Regions from separate parts of the Pseudoalteromonas shioyasakiensis genome, predicted to be linked through region 2. Evidence: predicted binding sites of a transcription regulator. Region 2 holds the regulator's gene; each other region holds the start of a gene.

Region 1 (2,190 bases), 1.7 Mb from region 2:
ATATTTTTTGCCGCTCCCACAAGGGCACTCGTCGTTACGGCCAATTTTAATATCTGCAACTGGCGTTATATCACCGTCTAGGTAACGCCAAAGGCCATCTTCTTTAATAAAACGCGACTTCTCGTGTAACTCACAATACAAGTTTTGGTAAAAGTAATTAGCTTTAAATTCTACAAAACCTTCTTGCTCGTTATGCTCAGTATCTAAAACACTTAGCTTGGTAAAACGGCAGCTATTAGCAAAATCTTTAATTTCGCGAACAGGGTTAGCGGCTTGCTGGCTTTGTGCATAGGTACTAAATACATATTTTGCATCTTTTAGTGCGTAAGCACTAAAACGAGAACGCATAAGTTGCTCTGGCGTATCAGCTTGGCTTGCACCTGTATGAAAAGGCTGGCAGCAAAGCTCGTAAGTCGATTCGCTGCCACAAGGACAAAGGGAGTGTGTGAGTGATGTCATAACAACTTACCTAAAACTATAAATTGTTATTTTAACAAGCCTATTGTGGCTGCGGTACTAAATTGTTTAATTGAGCGCTTTTTGTAAAACAATAAAATTTAGCAGATGCCTGCTCAAGGTTTAAGTTCATCGAATCAAGTTGATGATTGTTTACAATATCTGTCCATGTGATCACAGCAGCAAAATTACCGTTATGTAATGCTGAACTAAGAACGTATTCAAGATTAACTAAATGTTTTTGTCTGATCACAAGAAGTTTGCTGGTATCAATCGAACACGAATCTAGTAAGGCTTTACTAGGAACATGATCAGGAGCAATTAATAGTGTCCATGCATTTTGGCTATTGTAATGATGCAATACTTTTAATAGCTCAAAGGTTGCTGAAATTTCGTCTTCAATTTGAATTAAATTAACAGACGCTTTGTCGTTATCTTGTTGGTAGCTTTTAACTGTTCTTAAGGTAATTGGCTGTAACATAACTTTCACTCACTGGTTGTTTATACAGTATGTGTATACAGTAGTTTATACAGTGTTTTTGCGCAAGTACTTTTTTGCTATTTTTTAACCAATTTTTCAGTTTTATTTTAGTTAAAATTATTTAATTGTTATTAAACAGTGGTTTACGGTTTTATTTTGAAGGTTGGAAAAGGTGAAAAATTTACCATTAAAGCTATACAGTGTTTTATACAGTACTGTGTAAACTGTTAAATTTTGATTCTATACAGGTGCTTTGCATAAAAAAGCCGGCATAATACCGGCTCTTTATCTTTGCAATTTTGCTATTTATCTAAGTAGGTATTTAAGAACTCAAGGTATGCATTTGAGGCTTTTATGCGGTTTTCTTTTTTAGTAAAACCATGGCCTTCATCATCGAATAATACATATTCAACAGGCACACCATTTGCCTTTACAGCGGCAACAAGTTCATCGCTTTCAACTTGTAAAACGCGAGGGTCGTTAGCACCTTGGATCACCATTAATGGCTTGGTGATGTTTTTAGCATGAAATAGTGGCGAAATGGCACGGTGACGTTCACCGTCTGTCGCTGGGTCGCCCATTTCATCATACAGTGCCTTTTTAAAGCTTTCCCACCATGGTGGAATCGAGTTTAAGGTTCTAACCCAGTTTGTTACACCAAATATATTAATGCCTACTTTGAACTCTTCAGGTTCAAAGGCAAGTGCTGCGGCGGTCATAAAGCCACCATAGCTGCCCCCCATGATGCCAATTTTATCAGCATCAACCCAATCTAGGCTTTGTAGGTGTTTTTTACCGTAAACAATATCTTGTAAATCGTCAGTGCCATGTTTTTTATCATCTAAATGGAAGAAGGTTTTACCATAACCAGAACTGCCACGGTTATTAACTGCAAAAATGGCATAACCATGATTGACTAGATGCTGCTGCATTGCACTATATCCTGTACGACTTTGGCCGCCAGGACCGCCGTGTACCCAAACTAAAGCAGGTACTTTGTTGTTGCTGTTAGCTTGCTTAGGCTTATATAAAACCCCAGGGATCTCTAGACCATCAAAGCTTTTAAAGCGCACAATTGTGCTTTCAACCAAGTCATTTTGATCAATTGCATCACTTAATGTGTTGGTTAATTGTTTAGCTTTTGATTCACCGAGTTGCCACACAAATAGGTTACTTGGCGAGGTATCTGAATTTAAATAAAACGCCATGGTCTTTTCATCAGCTGAAAAGTTCACACCACGTAAGTTACCAGC
Region 2 (2,190 bases):
GCACCCACCATGAATGAATTACATCGTCTGAGGTCATTAAAAAGCGAACTTTTTTATTGATAGGAAGTACTAGCGGTTTATCTACCTCGAGCAAATAATGCTCAGTTTTCTCTGCTTGGTTGTCTATTTGATCTTTGGGAGTAGATAGAATCGAGTAATAAGCAATGTCTTCACCCATGTACTCGTAATGCCACTTCCATTGTGAGCCGGTCACTTTAATGGTGATATCGGCTTTAGAGGCATCTTCCATGGCAATCAAAGTTTTTGTCGCTGGCACAGCCATGGCGATTAAGATGACAAATGGAATGGCAGTCCAAAGTATTTCAACTTTTGTACTTTCATGAAATTGGGCAGGCTTGGCCCCTTTGGATTTACGGTGGTGTATTAAAGCCCAAAACATCACCGCAAATACGATGATGCCGATTACACAGCAGATAATAAATATCGTCATGTGTAACTCATAAACATTATTACTTATATCGGTCACCCCTTTTCGCATATTGTATTGGCTATTTGCCAATGCAAGCTCAGGAAGTGCAAACAATATAAGCCACAAGGCGTAACGCAGTTTACCCATGTGACGGCTCCTTTAGATGCTATTGCAAGACGCAAAGCGAAAAGGCGGTACAACAATATGCCCATTCGTTTTTCTTATTGTTCAGAGCGACTACGTATCATTTTGACCCACTGATGATACCGACCCCCTGTCTAACACCTCGCACATTTTTGTGTCTTTTTATTAATTAGGTGTTAATACAGTGTATTAACCAATTAGTTAAAAAATGACCAATAAGCAAGTTTTAATGATAATAAATGTTTATTTTGGTGCAGAAATAACAACTATAATCAGCGCGTTATTTAATGTTCAGGAGTAAAAACGAAATATAAAAAGAGAGGAAAACTGCGCCATATAAGGCTTTAAATGAAGAGTAAGGATTCACAAATCCTATTTAAGTAGTAAAATTTCAGCGGCGCACCAAATTGAGTCAATTTAATGCACCAAATTGGGAACACTTACATCCAATCAGCGTTACGAATTACACCTACCGCTAATCCCTCGATGTTGAACGACTCGTGCTCTAGATCAACCTCGATAGGCGAAAACTCTTCGTTCTCAGCATGTAAAAGCACTTTGCGACCCGCTTTTTCTAGACGCTTAACTGTTACATCTTCATCGACTCGAGCTACAACTACTTGCCCGTTTTCAGCAACTTGTGTTCTGTGTACTGCAAGCAAGTCGCCATCCATAATACCAATGTCTTTCATACTCATGCCATTTACACGCAGTAAGAAATCGGCTGCAGGCTTAAATAATGAAGGATCAACTTGGCAGTGACTTTCAACATGCTCTTGCGCCAAAATAGGTTCACCGGCTGCAACACGGCCAATTAAAGGTAAGCCTAGTTGCTCTGGCTCATCTTCTTCAATTAACTGAATACCGCGACTCGCCCCTGGCTTCATTTTGATCATGCCTTTTTTTGCCAGTGCTTTTAGGTGTTCTTCAGCAGCGTTGGCACTTTTAAAACCCAATGTTTGAGCTATTTCAGCACGCGTAGGTGGCATGCCTGTATCTTTAATAAAGACTTTAATTAGTTCTAAAATTTGCGATTGGCGTTTAGTTAATGGGCGCATACAACTGGTTTTCCATACAGTACATTTAACTGTGAGTATATACAGTTATTTGAAAATCGCAAATTTAAATTATCCCCTTCATATTGCTACAAAACTAACATTGAACCACACCGAAAGATGCCATAAGGTATTATCTTTTATTAGCAGGCTAAGGAAACACAATGAGTATTTGGCATCACCCCATCACATTAGAGCAATGTAAAGAACTAGAACAAGGGATCACCGGGCAAGGCACTTTAATGAAAACAATGGGCATTGAGGTGACTGAAATTGGTGATGATTATTTAATGGCAACCATGCCTGCTATTCCTGAGCATCATAACCCTATGGGTATGGTTCATGGCGGAGCAAACGTTGTATTAGCAGAGACAGTAGCAAGCTATGCAGCCAATTTCGTGGTTGATTTCAGTAAGTTTTATGCTGTTGGCCAAGAAATTAATGCCAACCACATGAAAGCATCACGTAAAGGAACGTTAACAGCAACTGCGAGACCACTTCATTTAGGTAAGAGAACTTCTGTTTGGGATATTAAAATTACCAATGCCGCAGGAGAGCTTT
Region 3 (2,190 bases), 380 kb from region 2:
AGGCTCACCATCATTGCCGTCCGTCCAAAGGCTTTTACCCATGCGTTCGGCATTGTTTTTGATCAGCGCATTTGACGCTTTCAAAATTGTTGCCGTTGAACGGTAATTTTGTTCAAGGCGAATAGTTTCCGCTTCGAAGTCAGTTAAAAAGCGTTTGATATTCTCAATTTTTGCGCCACGCCAGCCATAGATACTTTGGTCATCATCACCTACGATCATAATACTGTTGGTGTTACCCGCGAGTAGTTTTAACCAAGCGTACTGGATTGTATTGGTATCTTGGAACTCGTCTACCAACATGTGGGCAAAACGCTGTTGATAGTGACGTAAAAGTGTTGGGTGGTTCTTAAGTACTTCGTAGCAGCGCAGCAGTATTTCTGCAAAGTCGACTAAACCTGCACGGTCACAAGCCTCTTGATATGCAGCATAGACTTTCAGCATCATTTGCTCATTAATATCGTAGGCTTGAATGTCTTTAGGGCGTAGACCTTCATCTTTTTTCGCGCTGATATACCAACCAAATTGTTTTGCTGGCCACTTTTTATCATCGATGTTCATCGCTTTGAGTAAGCGTTTGATCATACGTTGTTGATCGTCAGAATCTAAGATTTGAAAGCTTTCAGGCAAGTTCGCTTCACGGTGATGGGCGCGTAAAATACGATGAGATAAGCCGTGGAAGGTACCAATCCACATACCACCAACCGGTGCTTTTAACGTTTCTTCTACACGTGTACGCATTTCTTTCGCGGCTTTGTTAGTGAAGGTTACCGCAAAGATGCTGTATGCAGAAGCTTGCTCCACTTGCATGAGCCATGCGATGCGATGAACAAGTACTCGAGTTTTACCAGAACCTGCACCTGCAAGTACCAGCATATTTTGCAATGGGGCTGCGACTGCATCCCGTTGTTTGTCATTTAAGCCATCGAGTAATTCAGAAACGTCCATCGTTACGCCTTTTCAATCTATAATGGGTGGAGTATAACAGGTGTTTATGCAAGGCTAAATAAAATACTGTTTTTATAAACAGCTATTTTGGCAAGTCATTAAAATTACGATATAAAAATTGTCAATTTGACCGATTTTTAGCAAAAAGAACTAAAATCAAAATAACGCTACTTTTTAACACTTTGATTTGTAAGTCATAATAAGTTGGCATAAAGTGTGATTATAAAAAGTATAATCATTAAAAACTACAGAGGTTAGTATGGCAGAGCAAGGTTCTGGCGGTAATGTAATCGCAGCAATATGTAATATCTTTTTTCCTGGTTTAGGACAATTGGTACAAGGTCGTTTAATGGCGGCTATTGCATTCTTTTTAGCATGGGTTATTAGTGGTGCACTAATTTATGTGGCAGTTGGTTTTATTCTACTACCAATCGTATACCTATGGGCGATTATTGATGCTGCACGCTTCAAATCGCGACTCTAGCTATTTAATTAGCACAAACACGAGCGCCACTTAGGCGCTCGAGTTGTTTTAAGACGACTAAACTCGCCACGTTTAGCTGCAAACGGTATAATTAGCAGATAACGTATTAAGAGTACCCTTCATGGAATATCAATTTATCCGCGATCCTATTAGCGGTTTACGCATTAAAATTTCCTCTGAACACGCCATCATAGGCCGTTGGCTAAACGAAGAAGTCGGAAAAGAAAAAATTGCGATGGTGCAAGCGTTGATCTCTGCTGTTAAGAGTAGTCATGAGTTATTAACCTTACAAGGTCAAGAAATTGATTTGATCTTAAGTAAAGATGAAGCGCTATTCGAAGCACATGCATTACATCAAGATAACGAAGACTTAGTTGCCTACCAAGATGATGATTTAATGCTTGAAGAAGAAGGCCTGTGCAGTGGCTGTGGTTTTGAAGATTTTGTTGATTTAATTGAATCTTGGCAAGAATTTACACAAGGCCGATAAGCAGAAGCATATTCTGCTTATCGGTTGCTAATTTATTGCTCACTCACTGATTTAACAGCGGCTAGTAATAAATCTTCTGTTAAGCGTACTTTGTAATTTGGGTTAGCGTATTGAAAATGAACTAACCCATTAGTATCTATTACGAATACTGCGGGTACTGGCAGTGCTACTTTCGGCTCACCTTCTAACGAGACAAAGTTAACCCCAAGCTTATTGCGGTAAATCTTTGCTGTTTTGTCATCTAAATAAAACGCTAAACCTAACGTTTGCG
Region 4 (2,190 bases), 1.4 Mb from region 2:
TTAAGAACGACATGATTTCAGACTGGCAGTCTCAGCTTCCTGAAAATGCACCTAATTCATTTTTAGTGAACATTACTGAGCAAGAGTTAGAGCCTATTACTAGCTTCTTAGCGCAAAACGATATGCCAACGTCAGATTTCTATCCGGTTGTGCGTGGCCGTGTAAACGCCGTTAATGGCGAGCTGGTTGCCCGCGAAGTATCGCAAGAAGACAACGAAAAGAAAGACGAAGAAGCCCGCTCTGGTATTGGCCGTGAGTTAAACCTAACTTGGCGTAAAGACTTGCCTAATCAAAACGAGCTTATCGACGGTGCATGGTTTAGTGAAGACTCAGTGGCCGAGGCATCGGTAGAAGAGTCGATGCTTGAACGCCTTGATGTACAAATTGGCGATACACTTACTTTCTTAATTGGTGCGCAGTCGTTTGATGCAAAAATTACCAGTGTACGTAAGGTTAATTGGACCACGCTTAAGCCTAACTTCTTTATTATTTTGAGCCCAGATGTGCTTGCGAGTTTTCCTGCTACTTATATTTCATCAGTAAATGTAAAAGCAGAGAAAAAACGTGAGTTTAATCAGCTAATGCGTCAATACCCAACGGTTAATGTGATTGATGTTGAAAGCTTCATTAAACAAATTCGCTCAACCATAGAGCAAGTATCGTTAGCGATTGGCTTTGTACTCGCGATTGTGGTTGCCTGTGGCGCTTTAGTGCTTATTTCACAAGTGCAAGCAAGTTTAGGCGAGCGAATGCAAGAGATAGTTATTTTGCGAACCTTAGGTGCAAAAGGGCGCTTAATTAAAAATGCCACCTTATATGAGTTTTTACTATTAGGCGTAACTGCAGGTTTAGTCGCTGCCATCGTCAGTGATATTGCCCTGTTAATAGTGCAAAGACAGATGTTCGATTTAGCAGGTAAGTTCCACCCTCATATTTGGGTTATTGGCCCAGCAGTCGGTGGCTTATTTGTGGCATGTTTGGGCTATTTGATGATAGCGCGAACAATGCGAAAAAATACCCAAGGCTTATTACGCTCGCTCGCGTAAATGTCTTACTTAAAGGTTGACTATAAAATGCTCGCAATTGCGGGCATTTTTTATGAATTGCAATTGGTTACTGGTAATTTATACAGTGCTCTGGCATTATTAACCGCAGATAATAATGATAATAGACGGTTCAGTTAGTTGGCGATTATTTTAGGGATTGATCCTGGTTCACGATTAACAGGGTACGGCGTGATTGCTCACCAAGGTGCTAAGTTCACTTATTTAGGTAGTGGCTGCATTAAATTGGCTGATCACGATTTTCCGGTACGCTTAAAAATGATTTACCAAGGGATCAGTCAATTGGTAGAGCAATTCTCCCCAGACAGTTTTGCTATCGAAAAAGTGTTTATGGCACACAACCCAGACTCAGCGCTTAAGCTCGGTCAAGCACGTGGTGCAGCGATTGTTGGCGCTTCAATGGCAGAGCTGCCAGTTTATGAGTATTCAGCTAGGCAAATTAAGCAGGCCGTTGTAGGTAATGGCGGCGCCGATAAGTCTCAAGTTCAGCATATGGTTAAAAACATTTTAAAGCTGCCAGGTACCCCTCAAGCCGATGCCGCAGATGCCTTAGCAATTGCTATTTGTCATGCTCACTCAGAACAAAATTTAATAAAACTTGCGGGCAGTGCGAGCAAAACCGTAAGAGGAAGATTAAGGAAGTAATATGATTGGTCGATTAAATGGCTTACTAGTTGAAAAGCAACCGCCAGAAATTCTTATCGAAGTAAGTGGTGTGGGCTACGAAGTACAAATGCCGATGACCTGCTTTTATGATTTACCGGCAGTGGGTGAGCAAGCGATTATTTATACCCATTTTGTGGTACGTGAAGATGCCCAGCTATTATTTGGTTTTAATAATAAAACCGAACGCGCATTATTTAGAGAGCTATTAAAAGCCAATGGTGTTGGGCCAAAACTTGGTCTTGCGATTTTATCGGGGATGTCGGCACAGCAATTCGTAAGTTGTGTTAACAATGAAGATGCAACCACACTGGTTAAACTGCCGGGTGTTGGTAAAAAAACGGCTGAGCGTTTAGTGCTCGAAATGAAAGACAGACTCAAAGATTGGGGTAATGACTTATTTACACCATTTAGCGATAATGCCGTCATTGAGCCATCAAGTGATGATACCCTAGTGGCAAAT

The links. The regulator LexA, encoded in region 2, represses DNA repair genes until DNA is damaged. The targets are predictions, from matches to a motif close to TACTGTATNNNNATACAGTA.
Region 1: a site for LexA is predicted at 961-980, ahead of KQP93_RS06945 (SulA-like leucine-rich domain-containing protein). Genes of this name have one in related genera too.
Region 3: a site for LexA is predicted at 1,010-1,029, ahead of uvrD (DNA helicase II). Genes of this name have one in related genera too.
Region 4: a site for LexA is predicted at 1,115-1,134, ahead of ruvC (crossover junction endodeoxyribonuclease RuvC). Genes of this name have one in related genera too.

What each region holds. Positions count from the first base shown of each region.
Region 1 is NZ_CP077770.1:1,475,761-1,477,950, forward strand. Features, by position in the region: gene KQP93_RS06940 (YchJ family protein) at 1-459, opposite strand, end outside; gene KQP93_RS06945 (SulA-like leucine-rich domain-containing protein) at 500-937, opposite strand; gene KQP93_RS06950 (S9 family peptidase) at 1,240-2,190, opposite strand, start outside.
Region 2 is NZ_CP077770.1:3,585,417-3,587,606, forward strand. Features, by position in the region: gene coxB (cytochrome c oxidase subunit II) at 1-577, opposite strand, end outside; gene lexA (transcriptional repressor LexA) at 1,015-1,632, opposite strand; gene KQP93_RS16615 (PaaI family thioesterase) at 1,794-2,190, shown strand, end outside.
Region 3 is NZ_CP077770.1:143,879-146,068, forward strand. Features, by position in the region: gene uvrD (DNA helicase II) at 1-945, opposite strand, end outside; gene KQP93_RS00700 (hypothetical protein) at 1,205-1,429, shown strand; gene KQP93_RS00705 (YacL family protein) at 1,551-1,919, shown strand; gene KQP93_RS00710 (peroxiredoxin-like family protein) at 1,952-2,190, opposite strand, start outside.
Region 4 is NZ_CP077770.1:2,172,147-2,174,336, reverse strand. Features, by position in the region: gene KQP93_RS10120 (ABC transporter permease) at 1-1,046, shown strand, start outside; gene ruvC (crossover junction endodeoxyribonuclease RuvC) at 1,185-1,709, shown strand; gene ruvA (Holliday junction branch migration protein RuvA) at 1,711-2,190, shown strand, end outside.